3 regions of the Pantoea jilinensis genome follow, and region 3 is predicted to be linked to each of the others. Evidence: predicted binding sites of a transcription regulator. Region 3 holds the regulator's gene; each other region holds the start of a gene.
The links. The regulator LexA, encoded in region 3, represses DNA repair genes until DNA is damaged. The targets are predictions, from matches to a motif close to TNCTGTATGTACATACAGNA.
Positions count from the first base shown of each region.

Region 1 (6,245 bases), 1.9 Mb from region 3:
CACTGCTACGTTGCCGCCAGGTACGGATCAGAGCAATCTGCTGCTGTAATGCCAGCACGCTATCGCCAGGCCGGGGTGAAACTCGCGGATCGATGATCACCACATCATCCCGCACAATCGCGGGCATCATTGCCTGTTCTTCAACGCGAAAGGCAAAGCTCTGCTGCGAAAGCGCCATATCGTTATGCATCAGCAATTCGTGTCGCACTGAACTGTCATCCGTCAGCCATCGTGTCACATCACGCTGATTAAGCAGCGGAATCTGGTGAAGACCGCCATAAGCACTTTCGCTGAAAACAGGGCCATCCCCATCTATCAAAAAAGCCGGGGCACAACCCAGCGCTTCGGCGAGCCGTAGCAGATTCTCACCGCGCGGAAGCGTCTCCTCTTTTTCCCATTGCGAAATCGCTACATGGGACACTTTTACCTGTTGTGCCAATTGCTTCTGCGTTAATTGCAGTGATTTCCGTCGGAGGCGGATTCGGTCACCCAGCGTTTCGTTTTTCATAAGCTTGACATATTGGTTGAAAGTGATTTAAGTATACTTAAGCATGGTATTTAAGTAAACTTAAATTTCAAGCGGAGGACGTGGCTTTTCAGCACGCAATATGTTCCAGCGACCTAACCGGAAAAAGGGGTATGGCATGGAAAGTAGTCTGATTACCAGTATGGGAGCGTTAGTTCTGGGTGGAGGCGCAGCAGCACTGTTCTGGAAACCGTTATTGGCGGGTATCGCGTCAATCGTAACCAGTAACCGAGCGGGCGGCGAAATTATTACCAGCTACAAAGAGCAGGTGGTGTTGCTGAAAGAGAGCAACCTGCTGATACGGGAGGAAAACGATGAATTACGCGAACGGCACGACAGGAATTTGCGGCGAATCTCGACACTCGAAACCGATCTTAGGTTAATCAAGAATGCGGTAGGGATTTTGCTAGCAATGACCGAAACCGATCAAAACGACAAATTTCGTAATGAAGTTGATCGGCTTATCTCAACTCTGGAGGATCGCAGCAATGGCAATGATTGATAATACCAGGGCTCCAATATCATACAGGCGTAAAGTTATCCTCGGCTGCATTCTTCTCAGTTGTTCGATGATTTGCATCCTGATGACGATTATTTTTCTTTATGTCAGTAATACCGCAAACAAACGAGTCGAGGAGATTAGGGCGGATTACCGGGCAATAGCGGCACGACGTGATGAAAGGGTCGAGGTGCTGACGGATAAGGTCACAGCATTACAACATAAGCTTGATGTGATACCGGATCGTACCGCTGATAAAACACTGAGTAGAGTGAAAGAGGTCGTTTCTGAAGACAACCAGACGTCCGCAAAACCGGGCCAGACACCGTAACTTCCGATTATTCTTAGTGCGGCTTCGCTATTATCGACTAGTTTTAAATCTCCGGGCAACATTTTGTACCTGAATGCAGGCCCGATGATTGGCCGGTCGATGAACCGCTAAGCCTAACCACTTTGGATAACTGACCAGAAGGAAATTTAGCATGAGCGATTCAACAGAAACCAAGACCAAAACTGACTATCTGCGTGATGTGACGTCTCAGCTAAAAGAGATGCGCCACTATGCGCAGACCAACACCGAAACGCTGTCCAGCCATTGGTTAGCGTTTGACGCCGGTGAATACAAAGATAAGACGAACGCCGACCGAATCGATGCATTGCTGAATAAGCAGGGCAAGCTGTTGGAAGATTTGGATGCCGCCATTCAGGACATCGAGATTGAAATTAATCACAGCGAGCAGGAGAGCTAAGTCATCTCCCGCTAACTGATGCGGTGGCCGGTAAAGGATTAATCGGCCACCAGCCACATCTCCGCTTCGTCGAACATCTCTTCAACAATCCGCGCAACCGTCGCTTTATCGTTCTTACTCAAATCAGTATCAATCGCGTTACGTTCCATCGGCTTGACCTTAACTTCAATGTCAGGAAACACCCGATGCACCCGCTTTTCCAGCTCCTCACGAATCATCTCGCGGGCACCCGGTAAACCGGCAACGTTGCGCTTGTCATAAATCAACTCAACAAACATGATGGCAATCCATTCAGGGCAAAATCGCTGACATATAATACTGTAAATAAAAACAGTGGCAAGGCGTGGCGCGTGATTTCGCGTAAATTTTTATGTCGTGTAAAACACGATCTTCAACTGGAAAAATGCGCACGCATCACGACATAATGACGGCTTACTTTTCAGGAGGTCCGCGATGCGACAACTGGTAATAGATATTCTGCTAAAACTGGCAAAGATGGATGTCGATGCAAAAGAGTTGACGGCGCAGCTTGAAGCGCAGTCCCTGCTGGTTGCAGCGCTGCTGGTGCAGGCGAAACAGGACAACTCGCTGACCATTTCGGAAACGGTGCAGGATGCCATCATTACCGCTTCGCAATCGTCGACCGGGTTTCTGCAATCGGATGTTGATCTGCTGCTGACGCACATTAATCGTCTGCTGGCTGTGGCAAGTTATGTTGAAGTGAAGGGTAAAGCGACGGAAGAGAGAGAGTAGGGCAGGAAAAATTCGCCTCTGGAGATGGATATTTATCAACATCTTCAGAGGCAGTGCAGGCGCAGGCGTTGTTCAGGGATGGTCATGATCTGAGTCCTGCGGAAAAGTGACTACTCTCTTAACCGGGTACACATTCTTCAGCTACTTTCATGCAGGCAGGCGTTGTGCTTTACCGGCCTCTTCTCTGCAGCGCGTATTAAAGTTCGTTTTTAATGCAAAATTCTTCCCAGCTCATACCCAATGATTCAGCGTGAGATTTGAGATAAGTCTCGATCGCTTCAGCCGCCACCGCTTTATCTGGCTCAGCGAGCTGAATGGAGAAGATCATTCCATCCAGATTCTTCTGGCGCAAAAAGGCCGCATAGATACGTTCGGCATGCCATTCGCGCAATTGGCGCAATGACAGGTTGGCGGCGCGGGCATCGCTTTCAGTTAATTCGTCAAGTGCGGATTGAAAGTCTGGATGCGCGGTAAAAAACATCTCGCGTGCCTGGGCATAGTAAGCTTCTGGAGTTTTCATATTCATATTCCTGAAAGTCTGTTGCAGCGCGTCAGTGTAGCGGGTTGTCTCCTGCTTGTCAGGCGTGGCAAAGATAAGGGATGAACCTGCTTCGCCAGCAATTTTCCGGTTAAAATGCTTCATGCAGACCTCACTGCGGGTTTCGTTCTGCCGCAATCATCGTCTGCGTGGCCTCTTAACATTCAGATATCTTGCGTAACGCGGTGGAAAAATTATAACGTAGCCGCCATTGACGTGATCTTAGGGATTAAACATGAAAAAGTGGATGCTGATTGCCGCGCTGGCATTGAGTGGTTGTGCGCAAATCAACGATTATGAAAATGCGGTGCAGACACCGGCACCTGCTGATCTGCAGGGGACCTGGCAAACCGTCGGCCCACAGAGCAGCCTGATCAGCGACAAAGCGATAGCCAGTCTGATCATTAATGCCGATGGCAGCACCCTGGATTGCCGTCAGTGGATGCGGGTCATCGCGAAGCCGGGCAAACTGACCCGATTAAATGGCGATTATGTGAATGTTACACGTAAGATACGGGTGATGCCGCTGGTGGTCGATAATGGCGAACTGAGCTATGACAGGATGACCCTACGCAAAGTGGCGCGTCCGACAGTAGAGTGCCAGCAGGCACTGGAAGAAGTCGCAAAGCAGCCAAAAGCCGCCGTGATTCAGAACATCGAACCGCAACTGTTGCGCACGGCGATTACCGAGAATAACGCGAAGTCATAACCGTCGATCCATAGCAAAACCGCCCCAACAGGTTGAGTGCCGTTCACGCACTTGTCTGCCGGGGCGGTTTTCGTTTTTACTGCATCCCTTATTTTGCTGCTAACTTATTCTGCGATGACCCAGACGCTGACGCTGCCACCGTTACAGGCAAAGACTGCTGTGCCATGCTCGTCGGCGGTAATCGTCTCTTCACGGTTACCCAGATAATCCCGCCAGACCTTACCGGCAAAACCTTCACCCATCGGCACGCTTTTCTCACCTGCATCGCCATTCGACATGATCACCACACAGCCTTGCTGCGTTTCGGTGCCGCTGCGGCTGAATGCCACGCAGTTAGGATGATCAAAATAGTCGGTCTGAACGCCCCAGCCATATTGCTGACGCGCCCGGATTAACCCTTCCAGTTCAGGGACCACCGGCATCTCTATTTTGTGCGTCTCACCGTCGCCGCCTTCATCTTCGTAGGTTGCCCCGAACAGATCAGGATAAAAAATGGTGGGCACACCTTGTTCACGCAGCAGGATCAGCGCATAAGCCAGTGGCTTAAACCAGGCTTCAACCGGCGCTTCCAGAGACTGCAGCGGCTGGGTGTCGTGGTTGGCGACGATCGTCACGGCATGCCAGGGATCAGCCACGACCAGCGAATTAGCAAAAATCTGGCTCATGTCATAGGCGCTGCCCGCGGTGGAAGCCTGATGGAAGTTCATATGCAGTGGGGCATCAAACAGCATGGTTTTACCTTCCACCTGATGCACATACTCCTGCAGTTTCTCGGTTTCAAATGACCAGTATTCCGCGACGATAAACATCGGCTCTTCAGCAACCTCCTGAATATGCTCGATCCACTCTTTGTAGAACCAGGCCGGAATATGTTTGACCGCGTCCAGACGAAAGCCAGTGCAGGGGACCTGTTCCATCACCCAGCGCGCCCAGTACTTCAGCTCTTCCCGGACCGCATTGTTACGGAAATCGATGTTGGCACCCATCAGATAGTCGAAGTTACCCAGTTCGTTATCGACCTGATCGTTCCAGCCTTCGGCGGTATAGTCATTGATGATTTTAAACACGCCGTTTTCGTCCGGATTCTCAATGTGGTCTACACCGCTAAAGCACTTGTGATCCCAGACAAACTTAGAATATTCCCCGGCACGGGCCGGAAAGGTGAATTTCGTCCAGGCTTCGCACTCGACAACCTCTTCGTAGATTTCATCACGGTTATCCGGGTTGACGCGGTTAACACTGATCGCCTCTTTCTCATCAGCACCCATTTTGTGGTTCAGCACCACATCCAGCAGTACCCCAACGTTGTGGCTGCGCAGGGCTTCTGCTGCCGCCAGTAATTGCGTTTTGTCGCCATATTTGGTGGCAACACCGCCTTTTTGATCAAATTCCCCGAGGTCGAACAAATCGTAACTGTCGTAACCGACTGAATAGCCGCCTGAACCCCCTTTGTAGCAGGGTGGTAACCACACCATACTGATTCCAATTTCGCTGAGCCAGGCTGCACGATCGGCGACCTCAGGCCACAGTTTGCTGCCATCCGGGTAATACCAATGGAAAAACTGTAATAACGTTGGGTTTTGCATGTACCACACTCCAGGGGATGATGAGAATCAAGTATGGAGTAAGCGGCAGAAAAGAGACGCCGCGCAGAGAAATAAATCTGGCGGCGTAGCAGAGAAGGGGATCAGGAGAGCGTTTCGCGCGGCACCATGACTAAGCCGCCCTGACTACTGTAGGCAGACATGACCGATTTCTGACGGGTGTTCTGACCTACCAGCGAGGCCAGCTCATCCATCCGCGCCTGCAGCAGACGTTTTACTTCGCTTTCGTTATCCAGTATACGACGCAGCACCGGGCGTAACTGCTCCTGCGTCTGCGATGAAGGCGACACAGCTTCTGTCGATTGGGCTAAGTTCTGCACCGCACTGACATACTCCATCTCCCTGCTGATCAATTCATCCCATTCGCCCTGTACTGCATGACGCAGCATTCCCTGGCTGAGATCGAGTAACTGTTGGTAAACGGTAATCAGATGCGGTGCAGTGGTCATTAAACGGCGTCCTGAATCAGGTGAGATTGAACTACTTCTTTCCACGCGTCCGCAATATTGCGCAGCAGGCCTTCGACCTCCTCGACCGCTGCAACATCATTATGCAGGTTGGCATGCAGCAGGCGACGGGTCATGTAGTTGTAAAGATCCAGCAGATTGTCTGCCAGTTCATCACCACTGTTTTCAAGCAGGCCCTCTTTCAGGCCTGCTTCGATGATATTGATCGCTTTGGAGATCGAGCTGCCTTTGCCTTCAATATTGCCATCCTGCATAAACAAGCGTGCGCGGATTAACGCGCTCAGTGCACCGTCGAACAGCATCATCACCAGCTGCTGCTGGGTGGCGCTCATCACGGCGCTTTCGACGCCAATTTTTGCATAGGCTTTGGTGCCTGTAGCGCTGTACATGGTCACTCCTA
Region 1 covers NZ_CP077746.1:1,645,250-1,651,494, forward strand. Annotated here, with positions in the region: gene KTJ90_RS07625 (helix-turn-helix domain-containing protein) at 1-508, opposite strand, end outside; gene KTJ90_RS07630 (hypothetical protein) at 645-1,028, shown strand; gene KTJ90_RS07635 (hypothetical protein) at 1,015-1,356, shown strand; gene KTJ90_RS07640 (hypothetical protein) at 1,508-1,774, shown strand; gene KTJ90_RS07645 (DinI-like family protein) at 1,813-2,052, opposite strand; gene iraP (anti-adapter protein IraP) at 2,228-2,527, shown strand; gene KTJ90_RS07655 (DUF6388 family protein) at 2,724-3,047, opposite strand; gene yedD (lipoprotein YedD) at 3,301-3,774, shown strand; gene amyA (alpha-amylase) at 3,879-5,360, opposite strand; gene fliT (flagella biosynthesis regulatory protein FliT) at 5,462-5,827, opposite strand; gene fliS (flagellar export chaperone FliS) at 5,827-6,234, opposite strand; gene fliD (flagellar filament capping protein FliD) at 6,243-6,245, opposite strand, start outside.
Region 1: KTJ90_RS07645 (DinI-like family protein) is a predicted target of LexA. The motif match lies at 2,091-2,110, and genes of this name have one in related genera.

Region 2 (6,245 bases), 1.1 Mb from region 3:
ATCCGGAGACAGGCAATCGATCAGGGCATTACGGCCTTTCACGCTGTCACAGGTATTGCCGGTAACTGGGTTAGATTTACCCATGCCACGTGCAGAGATCTTGTTAGAAGGGATACCTTTAGAGACCAGGTAATCTACGACTGACTGAGCACGTTTCTCAGACAGTTTCTGGTTGTACTGCTCTGAACCGATGCGGTCGGTGAAGCCCAGTACGACAACGGAACCATCTTTAGGATCCATTGAGCTCAGCTGGCTGTACAGCTGATCCAGAGCCTGCTGGCCTTCTGGCTTCAGGGTAGATTTGTTGAAGGTGAACAGAACGTCAGACTTCAGAGTGAAACGCTTGGTTTCAACAACTGGCGCTGGTGCTGGAGCCGGAGCTGGTGCCGGAGCAGCGACGTCATCCTGACCGAAGCGGTATGAAACGCCTACGCTCAGCATGCCATTGTCTGGACGAGCACCAACGGTCTGTGCATCACCGATGTTGTTAACCCACTGGTAATCCAGACGGGTAGCCCAGTTCTGAGTCAGCGCATACTCAACACCAACTGCAGCCAGCGGAGATACGCCGGTGTCGTGGTCGCTGATGCGGCCAGTAGTTTGGTTAGTCTGCGTTGCATCTGCACGCCATACCATGCCGCCCAGACGAGTATACACGTCCAGATCGTCATTAATTGGGTAGCTCAGTTTAGCAGCCAGCTGAACGCCCTGTGCTTTGAATGCGCCGTTAGTCACATTGCCTTTATTAGGCATGCGACCCAGCCAGTCATAGCCCATCTCGAAGCCCAGGTATGGGTTTGCCTGATAACCAACGAACGCACCTGCGCCCAGCTGGCTTTCATGAGTTGGACCGTCATTGTTCTCGTAACCGTGACCGTAGTAGCCAGTGTCGTGATACTGAGACCAGCCCAGTTTAGCACCGGTGTACCAGGTGTTATCTTTCGGAGCGGCCTGCGCTACGGTAGCGAAGCCAGCCAGTGCCACTGCAATTGCGATAGCTGTCTTTTTCATTTTGCGCCTCGTTATCATCCAAATAGGCAATGAGCAAAAAGGTTGCTCTTGGTTTAAATCCTTCGCCGGGTCAAAACGCTCGCTTATGACTCTACCGCAAAAAACGGAGGTTATTGAGCACCCTGGCGAGCTAAAGTCTACAACGAGATTGGAAACTTACAAGTATGATGTGAGGCGCTACTGTAAAAAAACAGCGGTTTATACACAATTTCTAACAATTAGGATGGTCGTAACGTCGCAGCAAAAAGCCCAAAAAACCTGCTAACCCATTGTCACAGCTCGAACTAACAGAATCAGTGGTTTAGCGACAACTGATAAGAATAATAGCCTGGGAAACTTCTTATTTTTACTTAATGAAACAAATCCGACTGAATTTTTATCGCACTTTGCGGTCTCAGAGGCGCTTCCGTTGTCCCACTGGCCCGCAAAATCAAACCCAGCGCTTCACCCTCAGCTGCCGCATTTTCAAGTTGACGACGCTCATTTTCATCAAGATCGTACGGAATCCATGCCAGAACAACGCTGTAATTTCCCGTACGCAACGCTTTAACCATCGCCTCAACCGCATTCAGACGTTCAGAATCGGCGATATGCATACTTTTATCTAATGGTAAGCCTGATTCCTGCAACCAGGTGCGGTTCAGTTTATGTGCCGGTGTTAACCACAACTGCCAGCGTGACTGCTGACTCAGTTGCTGTAATAACGGCAACAGCATCATCTGCATCATACCGGGCTGCTCGCTGTAACGTAACTCAGTAATTCCACCACCCTGCGTGGACGGAACAGAAGAGGACGCATAATGATGAGCATAGCGTGCATTATTAGGATGTTGTGTTCGCATAAGTTAATCACCAGCAGTGGACTGTATGAATATACAGTACTGTCATCCTGGATAAAGATCAACCCAAATTTCTGAAAACGCCTCGCAAAAACGCGACAAGATTAGTTGAAGCACTATTTATTCATTGAACCCGCTGCCACTTTTTTTTATCTTCTAATTACCTGATACACAACGTAATTTACCAGATATTTCTTACATGGAGGTGGTGCAATGAAAAAGATTAATCCGGTTGTCGAGCGCTCCAGAGCGCACCTGGGCCCGTTGGGAACAATTGAGTCCCGGACCCAGTTTGGTGGCTATGCACTGGCTGTCGAAAGCGTGGTTTTCGCGTTAATTAATAAAGATGAACTCTACCTGCGGGCCAGTGAACCCTTGCGGGATTACATTACCGACCGTCCGCTCCAGCCCCTGATTTTTCGCAAACGGGGCAAGTCAGTGAAGCTTGATTACTTTCAGGTCGATGAAGCCTTATGGCGGGATCCTGACCATCTTCTGACGCTCTCCGCGGCCTCTTTAGAAACGGCACAGCGCGAGTTGCAGCACAGACAAGCCTCTCCGCGTTTGAAAGATCTGCCTAATCTCAGTGTACGCATGGAAGTCATGTTGTACGAGGCGGGCGTGATGAGTGTCAATCATCTTTACCAGATGGGAGCCAAACAGTGCTGGCTGAAGTTAAAAGCGATCAACCAGCACGTTGGATTTCAGACACTACTGGCGCTGCAGGGTGCGATTACGGGCCACCATGCGGCCGCACTGCCACTGGCCACCCGTGCCGAGCTGAATGCATGGTTTCAACGCACGCTTTTATCGAAACCAGACTTCAGAGGCGAAGAAGGCTAATCAGCAATAAGCGTGCGGCGCAGGCGAGCCACATCAGGCATTAAGGCTACCAGCAGTCCGAGTTGCTGAAGCACCAGCGGCGCACGCACATCCGCATCTGCGGCCAACTGGCTGATGCGATGAGCCAGTTGATGGCGCATTGTTTCAACATGCTCATCGCTGACTACGTCCGTCTGAAGCACATCCTCAACATAACAAACTGTATCATCCAGCAAGGTCAGCAGTTCTGGTGCCGTAATTTTGTCACGGTGCGCGCCGAGTGCAGAAATGTAACTCAGAAACGAGTGGTTTGAGCAAAGCAGCTGAAAAGCCGATTCGCGCAGTTTCTGACTGGTGCGACTTTCACTGCTCATGTTTGAAACCACGGATGCCAGCTCGGCATCTGCATTGTGTGCGTCACGGCGGGCAATGCGATAGGCGAGACGGTTATCCTTGCCCTGATGATACTGTTCCATGATCGCATCCAGATAGCGGCAGTTCGCTTTCAGGGTTCGTTCAGCCACCGCCGGCAACTGACGAAAGCGCCAGTCTGGCCAGATAAACGCCACAGCCAGCCAGGCCAGGCCACAGCCGAGTAAGGTGTCCACTACGCGTGGCAGGGCGACCTCAAAGCCTTCCCCTAACAGGTTAAAGCAGAGCAGAACCAGCAATGTGATAAACAGCGTGGCCTGCGCATACTGTACCTGCCTGAAAGCGAAGAACAGCACGCCGGAAATCACAATCAGGATTAACTGCCCTTCAATTGAGGGCACCAGCCATAAAACGGGCAGACCAATAGCAATGCCCGCCAGTGTTCCGCCGATACGTAAGGCCAGTCGCCGCTGCGTTGCGTTGTAGTTGGGCTGGCAGACAAACAGGCTGGTCAGCAAAATCCAGTATCCCCGCTCGAGTCCGGTGATCTTAATGAAGCCATAGCCGATACAGAGCACGACTGACATGCGAACTGCATGCCGGAATAGCGCCGATGAGGGAGAGAGATGACGGCTAAAGCGCAGCCTGATGTCACTCCAGCCACTTAATCCTTCGCGTGACAGCAGATTATCGCTGTGCTGAGGATCTTCACCGGCCAGCGTCTGTTCAGATTCGATGGAGGCAAGGTGGGCATCAATGGCGCGCAGATTGCGCAGCAGCCAGAAAAGGGCACGGGTATGCTCGGCCTCAGGCTCGCGCTGCTCCAGACGTTCAATTGCTTTTTGTAATCGTTCAAACGCGCGCTCAAATCGACTGTCATGCACCCATCTTTCACGCATCAGAATGCAGTGTGCCAGCTGGCGACAGGCTTGTGCCTGCATGTTAAGAAGACGCTGGAAGCGAAACAGAATTTCGTTATAGCGCCAGTCACCGCGCAGCAGATGATATTGCAAATGGGACGAGCTGGCCCGTTCATGAATGTCCTGCGCCACAAAATAGTAGTGCAGACTACGGCGGGTACCGCGTGATCCGCGATCGCCACGCAGTCGACTCTGCAGCGTAGTTTTGGTCAGGTTGAGCTGCGCCACTAACTGGCTGTTGACCATCGCCGCATCGATAAACGCGGCGTCATCCTGCTCGCCAGCATCCGGATCGAAGAGATTCCCTTTGGCATCCAGGTAACGCGCCAGTTGTGAAAAGCTGCCAGCCAGCTGTTCCTGCACCGGCCGGACCGGAAACATTAGATGACCCAGCAGCGTCAGCAGGTTGTACCACAGCGCGCCGACCAGCAGCAGCATCGGCTGCATATACCACTGACTGAACAGCCCGATGCCGAGCATGGTATAGACCGCAATCAGCAGCGCACCAAACGCGATAGTGGCGTAGCGCTGGCCCAGGGCACCCAGCAGAATAAAGCCCCATGTCGAGATCGCCAGCCCGACAATAAAGGCGAACGGATAGGGAAACAGGAGTTCTACTGAAACGGAGGCGATGCAGAAGCAAAGCAGGGTAATCAGCAGATTCTTCAGACGACCGGCCAGGCGATCATCGAGATCGGCCAGCGCAGCCGCGACCACCCCCAGCGTTAAGGGAATCGTCCACTCAATCTGATGCAGCCACCAGGGGATGGCAGCGCAGCCACTCAGCGCAAACAAAATCCGCAGCAGATAGCGCCACGTACTATTAAACAGATATTTTCGCCAGCCAGGCACTGCATCCGACATCATATTAATAGCGGCGGGCATTGGCTTCGCGCGCGGCGCGCGCCTCTTCCACGGACACCACGCGGCGTCCAACCGGCCAGAGGGCGATAGCGGCAATCTTAAAGTTCGCAATCCCTGTTGGAATACCGATGATGCTGATGCATTGCACAATCCCCACCGAGATATGTGAAAGGCAGAGCCACCAGCCAAAGAAAATCAGCCAGAAAATATTCAGGAAAGTTCCGCCGGTATTCAGAATATGACTCTTACTTTCAGGACGAAGCACATCGACATGCACCGCCTCGTTGCCAAACGGCAGCAGCGAGAGCTTTGTAATTTCCCAGCAGGAGCGGGTCAGTGGCAGGGTAAAAATCAGCACGACACTGATTAAAGTGGCAAACAGCCAGCTCAGCGTGGTGAAAAAGCCACCCAGGACAAAATTAAGAATATTTAAAACGGTGCGCATGATCGTCTTTTCCTTTTGCATTCCGCAAGATGTGACGCCAAGTTTAGCTTGTTTTAAGGCTGGAGCGCTAAGGGTCTGACAGGTAAACTCCCCTTAATCCTGTTATCTGACGTTGGTGTCGGCGTGGAACTGAAAGCAACCTCGATGGGCAAACGACTTGCCCAGCATCCTTATAATCGTGTCCGCCTGATGGCGGCGGGCGTCGAAGTCAGTGGCGATAAGCACGAGTATCTGATCCCCTTTAACCAGTTACTGGATATTGCCTGCAAGCGTGGGCTGGTATGGGGCGAACTGGAATTTTTGCTGGCCGATGAAAAAGTGGTTCGGCTGCACGGAACGGAATGGCAGGAGACGCAGCGCTTTCACCACTATCTGATGCAGGCCTGGCAGAGCTGGAGTCTGGAGATGAGCGCAGTCTGCCGTGAGGTACTCCAGTCGCTGCATGATGAAATCGAGACCTTTGGCGCGCAGGATCGCTGGCTCAACCGCCACGAACTGCAGGGGCTGAAAACAAAAATTCTCAAACAGTTCGATGCGTTGCCAATGCCTCTTATCCGCTTAAAAGAGTTTGCTGACTGCCGCGAGAACTGGGCGTTTTGTCAGCGCTGGCTGGATCAGGGTGACGCGGCCTTGCAGCAGCGAAACCGCGACTGGACGGCCGCTATGTTAAGCCGTTATCAGGCATTCTTTGCCAGCGTCGAGAGCACGCCACTGAATCAGTCGCAGTGTGAGGCGGTGGTCAACGGCGAAAATTCATTGCTGGTGCTGGCTGGCGCCGGTAGCGGTAAAACGTCAGTGCTGGTGGCCCGGGCAGGCTGGTTAATGCAGCGCAAGCTGGCCAGCGCCGATCAAATCCTGTTACTGGCATTTGGCCGCGAGGCTGCCAAAGAGATGAACGAGCGTATCCAGTCACGGCTCTCCGCGGATGACATCCAGGCGAGAACCTTCCATTCTCTGGCGCTGCATATTATT
Region 2 covers NZ_CP077746.1:2,662,584-2,668,828, reverse strand. Annotated here, with positions in the region: gene ompA (porin OmpA) at 1-1,011, opposite strand, end outside; gene sulA (SOS-induced cell division inhibitor SulA) at 1,362-1,853, opposite strand; gene KTJ90_RS12645 (TfoX/Sxy family DNA transformation protein) at 2,064-2,693, shown strand; gene yccS (YccS family putative transporter) at 2,690-4,849, opposite strand; gene KTJ90_RS12635 (YccF domain-containing protein) at 4,833-5,273, opposite strand; gene helD (DNA helicase IV) at 5,397-6,245, shown strand, end outside.
Region 2: sulA (SOS-induced cell division inhibitor SulA) is a predicted target of LexA. The motif match lies at 1,873-1,892, and genes of this name have one in related genera.

Region 3 (6,245 bases):
AAAATAGCGACAGTGACGATCGGTCCAGTCGAGCATAGGGGCAATAGAGAAGCGTTGCGAAGAGAAATTAGACATGAAGCGCAGGCAATCCGGTAATTAAAGATGATGGAATTCTGTGCAAGGATAACACAAGGTCGGGCGATAGTGCATCGCCCGACCCCGACAGCCTGAATAACGCGGTTAGAAGTTAAAGCCGAGCTGCATCATCGCGCCCCAGGTGTTGTTAGCACCCACTGAGCCAGCCAGATCCAGATGGACGGCTTTGTTAAACGGTGACACACCAAAACCTGCTGTGGCGACATTCTCGTCGTGAGAACGCATGTCCGCACGATAACCGCCACGCAGCTGCAGCCAGTCAAATACGCGGTATTCCGCGCCCACCGCCGCATACTGGCTGTTATCCTGGCTTTTGAAGCGTTTGGTTTCCGTCAGATCCACATCGCCCGTCACGGTAAACGGACCTTTATCCCAGGAGAGACCGGTGGTGACCAGCGGGCGAATCTGGTAGGTGTCGCGGTAACCATTGACCTCTCTGGTCTGCAGATCGCGTGAAACCAGGTTCTGTCCGGTCACGCCCAGCGTCCAGTTTTCAGCAAAGGTGGTCGCCAGACCGGCATCAACGTTAAAGCCGGTGTCGGTGCTGCGATACTTACTATTGTTAATGTCGTTCTTGTCGTAGTTGTAGATGCTGGCGGTATAGTTATAGAGCCAGGTTTTCTGCACTTTTGGCGTCACACCAACAGATACTGGCTGACCGGCGATGGTGAACTCATGCGCCACCGCGACACCGTAATCGGTGGTCAGTGCCGCCAGGCCATTGGCGCTGGAGCGCAGGTTATTTTGATCGCCAGGACGTGGGAACCGCGTACCGTCAGCAACACCGCGCAGATAGTCGATATCACCCTGTACGACATTGGCGCGGACGTGCGCGGTTCCGTAGGCTTTGGTGATAAAGGCGAAAGGCAGGGTCTCATTGGGGATGGTCACGGCCACGGCCGCACCCGCACTGCCATCCGCTTTGTTGCCACGCAAATCGCTGAGTTTGTTAGCGACATCGCCGGAGGCGGCGCGTAATTCAGGGTAGCCGCGGAAGAAATCCGCTGGCGTAAAGTTATTCAGCACTGTGCGGTAACGATCCACGGTGTCCGAAATATCATCGACTTTATCAAGCAGCTTATCTTTGTCAGTAACCTGAATACCCGCTGAAGGAACAATAATGCTGACGTTATCGTCGGGTTTAGCACGCGTCATCAATGCCGGGTTCGCCAGCACTGCGGAACCATAAAGAGAAGATGCTACGCCGGTGCCACCCATGGCGTCATTACGTGCATCGTACCAGGTCCCTGCCGCCATGGCGGAAGAAGAAAGGAAAAGCGCGGTCACTACAGCGGAGTACTTCAGCGCTGAACGTTGAGCGGATTTTTTCACCATTTGCCTGCCATCACCTGAGAAATTGTCATTGAAACATTCAACGACTGAATAGTTTGTTAGCCCTATTGTGAACCCTGGCTAACGCGTTATTGCTGTGAATTCAAAGGAAACAGTGTCTTAATTCAAAGGATTGGACGTTTTCCAATCAAAAAACCGTTGTAATAGTTCAGACTGCATCGGTGCATTTCAAACAATGCCAGACTTTTCTTAAGTCTTTCTGAACATTACTTCTTAACTCAGTGAGATGCAAAGCAAAATGCCAACAAATTCCGCTTCAGACGGTTGCAGAATGGATCTGAATTATCGTCATATTTGAGATAAAAAGCGGGCTGAATTCTAAATATGCTGCTTTATCAGGCGAATAATGCTGTTTTATCAGACAAAAACCAACCTCAGCACCGCGAAACTATGTGTGATAAAATAACATCACTTATCCAGCGGAGAATTTTCATGACCAACCTGACGTCGCAGCAAATTTTGATTCAGGCCGAAAAAATGTGCCTGCAGCGCGGTGTGCGTCTGACTTCGCAGCGTGCTGAGGTGTTGCGCCTGATGGCGGAACAGCCGGGCTCTATCAGCGCCTACGACCTGCTGGATCAACTTCGCGTCAGCGAACCACAGGCTAAGCCGCCCACGGTCTATCGGGCGCTGGACTTTCTGCTGGAACAGGGTTTCATTCATCGGGTGGAATCCAACAATAGCTACGTCATGTGTCACCACTTTGAAGCACCGGCACATACGTCAGTCATGCTGGTCTGTGACCGTTGTGCAGCCGTTACTGAGAAACAGGCACAGGGCGTAGAAAAGATTATCGCGACACTGGCGGGTGAAGCGCAGTTTGCATTACGCCACAGCGTGATTGAAGCACATGGTTTATGTGAAAGTTGTGCCGTCGTTGAAGCCTGCACGCACCATGAGAGTTGCGATCATAATCATCAGGATGAGGGTAAAAAGCGGGGAAAACGCGGCTGACGGGCACATCCTTGTGCGGTTCCGTCCCTGTACTGTTCCGGTGCAGGCGCGCCGGAAGGATTTTAGCGGGCTATCGGGTAATGCGCTGATTACCAGCGGTAATCTTTATTGGTGCCTTCCCAGTCTGCTACTTCGCGCTCTGCTTCATCTTTTGCATAGCCGTAGCGTTCCTGGATTTTACCGACCAGCTGATCGCGTTTACCTTCGATAACCTGCATATCATCGTCGGTCAGCTTGCCCCATTTCTCTTTCATTTTGCCTTTGAACTGCTTCCAGTTGCCGCTCGCTTCATCTTTGTTCATGGCAGACCTCCAATCCTCGGGTTAAATAATTATCTTGCTGCTTAACAAAATAACGATACAAAGCGCGGGTTAACTTCGCTTGTTAGAGTTAATTGTAGTAGCCAATTTCAAAAATGCAGAATAATACAGAATAATCCGTATCCTCCCGAGTCAGCGCTGCTGGATCACGCCTCAAACCAGCTGTTCTGACGCCAGTGCTTACGCCAGATGAGCCACAGTGACAGGCCGCGCAGCGCCAGGAATACCGTCACCGCCAGCCAGAGACCGTGGTTGCCCAGCAACGGTACGCTGAGCAGCGTCAGAAAGTAGCCAGCCGCCGCCACGACCATGCTGTTACGCATCTCGCGTCCACGTGTCGCCCCGATGAACATTCCATCAAGCAGATAACACCAGACGCCGATCAGCGGCATGATTATCTGCCAGACCAGATAGCGGTCAGCTGTCTGCTGCAGTGACTCAAGCGAGGTCAGCAGGGTAACAATCTGCGGGCCAAAAATGGCATAAACCAGCGAGAAGAAGAGCGCGACTACCACCGCCTGCCGACAGGCTGAGTGCCAGACGTGCTGCAATTTACTGCCATCTTTTGCGCCATGCGCTTCGCCGGCAAAAGCTTCAACCGCGTAGGCAAAACCATCCAGCGCGTAGGCAGTAAAGGTAATGAACATCAGTAATACCGCGTTAACCGCCACCACGTCCGGACCCAGCCGCGCACCCAGCACGGTCAGCGAGGCGAAACAGAGCTGCAGCATCAGAGAGCGCAACATGATATCCCGGTTCAGTCGCAGCAGTCGGCCGCTGTCACCGCGCCAGCTCTGCTTCAGCAGATTAAACGTAATACCGCGCAGCTTTAACACCCGCCAGACCATGATGCCGCCGACGCCCAGCGTGATGTACTCCGCCAGCGCCGTGGCGGTTGCTGCTCCCGCGACACCCCAGTGCAGCCCCATCACCAGCCAGAGATCGAGCACGATGTTCACCAGATTGCCCACTATCAGCAGGATTACCGGCGCCCGCGCATACTGAACGCCCAACAGCCAGCCCAGGATGACCAGGTTTGCCAGCGTGGCAGGTGCACTGAGCCAGCGAATCTGAATAAACAGCGCCGCCTGTTCCAGTACATCAGGATTGCCACCTACCAGATGGGTCGCCAGCTGAATAATCGGATAACGCAATGCGATGAACAGCACGCCGGCCAGCAGCGCAATGATCAGCGGCTGCGTCAGCGCGCGTGCCAGAGCGGTTTTATCGCCCGCACCAAACGCCTGCGCCGTCAGGCCAGTGGTACTCATTCGAAGGAAAAGCAGCAGCATAAAGAGGAAGCTGGTCACTGTGGTCCCGACCGCAACCCCGCCAAGATAGACAGGGCTGTCGAGATGACCAATAACTGCAGTATCGACCACGCCCAGTAAGGGAACGGTGATATTTGAAAGGATCATCGGCAGCGCAAGCCGCCAGAGATTTTTATCCGTTGCCGTGATAAAGCGCATTCGCCGTTCCGTGCTCAGTGTCGCTGCAGCAAAGCAGGCAACAAAATTAGGGCAGACAGAATAGCATCAGAAAAGGCGAATGCACGCAGGCCTCAGAATCAAAGCCACTCGCCGTTACGCACCACGCCAACCGCAAGACCTTCAATGGTCAGTGACTGCGCACGGGTGTCGACCACGATAGGGTCAAAATCGCTGTTTTCAGGCAGAAGATGCACGATAGCACCCTGCTTTTTCCAGCGTTTAACGGTGACTTCATCATCAATGCGTGCCACGACAACCTGACCGTTGCGCACATCCTGGGTTTTATGTACCGCGAGCAGGTCGCCGTCCATAATCCCGATATCTTTCATCGACATTCCGCTGACGCGCAGCAGGAAGTCGGCAGAAGGCTTGAACAGGCCCGGATCCACTTTGTAGTGGGTTTCGATATGTTCCTGCGCCATGATCGGCTCACCGGCAGCAACCCGGCCTATCAGCGGTAGTCCTTCTGAAACTTCTTCTTCCATTAACAGACGAATGCCGCGTGATGCACCCGAAACGATCTCAATAACGCCTTTACGCGCCAGCGCTTTCAGATGCTCTTCAGCCGCATTTGGCGAACGGAAGCCCAGTTGCGCGGCGATCTCTGCACGCGTAGGCGGCATGCCCGTTGAAGATATATGGTCGCGAATCAGGTCATAGACCTGCTGCTGCCTGCTGGTTAATGCTTTCATCCCGCCCCCTGGTTGTTTATACAGTCGCTGTGAGTATATACAGGTATTGGCGAAATGGAAACCGATTGTCAGGGAAAACGCGCCCTCAGGCGCGTTATGGAAGGCTTATCGCAAATGTGTCCAGAGCAGCGCGACCCAGACAAACAGGGCCAGTAAGATGCTGATCAGCACCGCCGCCGAGCCCATGTCTTTGGCCCGGCCTGCCAGGGGATGATGTTCCTGACCAATCCGGTCAACCACCGCTTCAATGGCGCTATTGAGGATTTCGACAATGACGACCAGCACCACGGCGCCAATCATGAGGATGCGGGCGATCACATCGACATCCAGCCAGCACGCGATAATAATAGCGGCCAGCGCAGCCAGTGTTTCCTGCCGAAAGGCGGCTTCATGCTGCCAGGCGGCACGCAGTCCCTGCCAGGAGTAACCTGCGGCTTTTACTATTCTGATAAGTCCGGTGGCATTATTTGCCATGATGTGGGAACCCTTTCATTCAATTGACGTCAATGTCTGGGCTGCGTGCAATTGGCACCACCACAGATCTTCGCTGCGCTTTCTGGTATGCTTGCGGCGCTTTGCTAACAAGAGGCTTCATGTTGTCTATGTCAGGTTGGCGTAAACTCTATTACAAATTACTTAATTTACCACTCTCCTTTTTGGTAAAAAGTAAGGCCATTCCGGCCGATCCCGTGTCTGAACATGGTCTGGATCCGACCCGACCTATTATGTATGTTTTGCCTTACGATTCGAAGGCTGACTTACTGACTTTACGCGCACAGTGTCTGCGGCATCATCTGCCCGATCCGCTGATTCCGCTGGAGATTGATGGTTCGCTGCTGCCGCGCCACGTGTTTATTCATAATGGCCCACGCGTATTTCCCTATTTTGTGCCCAGCGTTGAATCGGTAAAAATCTTTCACGATTACCTCGACCTGCATCGCAATAATCCTGAGCTGGATATTCAGATGCTGCCGGTCACCGTGATGTTTGGTCGTGCGCCAGGACGTGAAGTCCAGGGCGAAGCGACGCCGCATCTGCGTGTGCTTAATGGGGTGCAGAAATTCTTTGCGGTCATCTGGCACGGACGTGACAGTTTTGTCCGCTTCTCGCCGACCGTCTCGCTGCGCCGCATGGCAACGGAACACGGTACGGACAAGTCGATTGCCCAGAAACTGGCTCGCGTGGCACGCATCCATTTTGCCCGTCAGCGACTGGCGGCGATCGGCCCGCGTTTACCGGCGCGTCAGGATCTGTTTAATCGTCTGCTGCAATCCAAAGCGATTGAAAAAGCCGTCGAAGATGAAGCGCGCAGCAAAAAAATCTCCCATGAGAAAGCCCAG
Region 3 covers NZ_CP077746.1:3,782,429-3,788,673, forward strand. Annotated here, with positions in the region: gene dusA (tRNA dihydrouridine(20/20a) synthase DusA) at 1-75, opposite strand, end outside; gene KTJ90_RS17840 (conjugal transfer protein TraF) at 181-1,431, opposite strand; gene zur (zinc uptake transcriptional repressor Zur) at 1,882-2,403, shown strand; gene KTJ90_RS17850 (CsbD family protein) at 2,493-2,705, opposite strand; gene dinF (MATE family efflux transporter DinF) at 2,870-4,192, opposite strand; gene lexA (transcriptional repressor LexA) at 4,291-4,905, opposite strand; gene KTJ90_RS17865 (diacylglycerol kinase) at 5,011-5,379, opposite strand; gene plsB (glycerol-3-phosphate 1-O-acyltransferase PlsB) at 5,508-6,245, shown strand, end outside.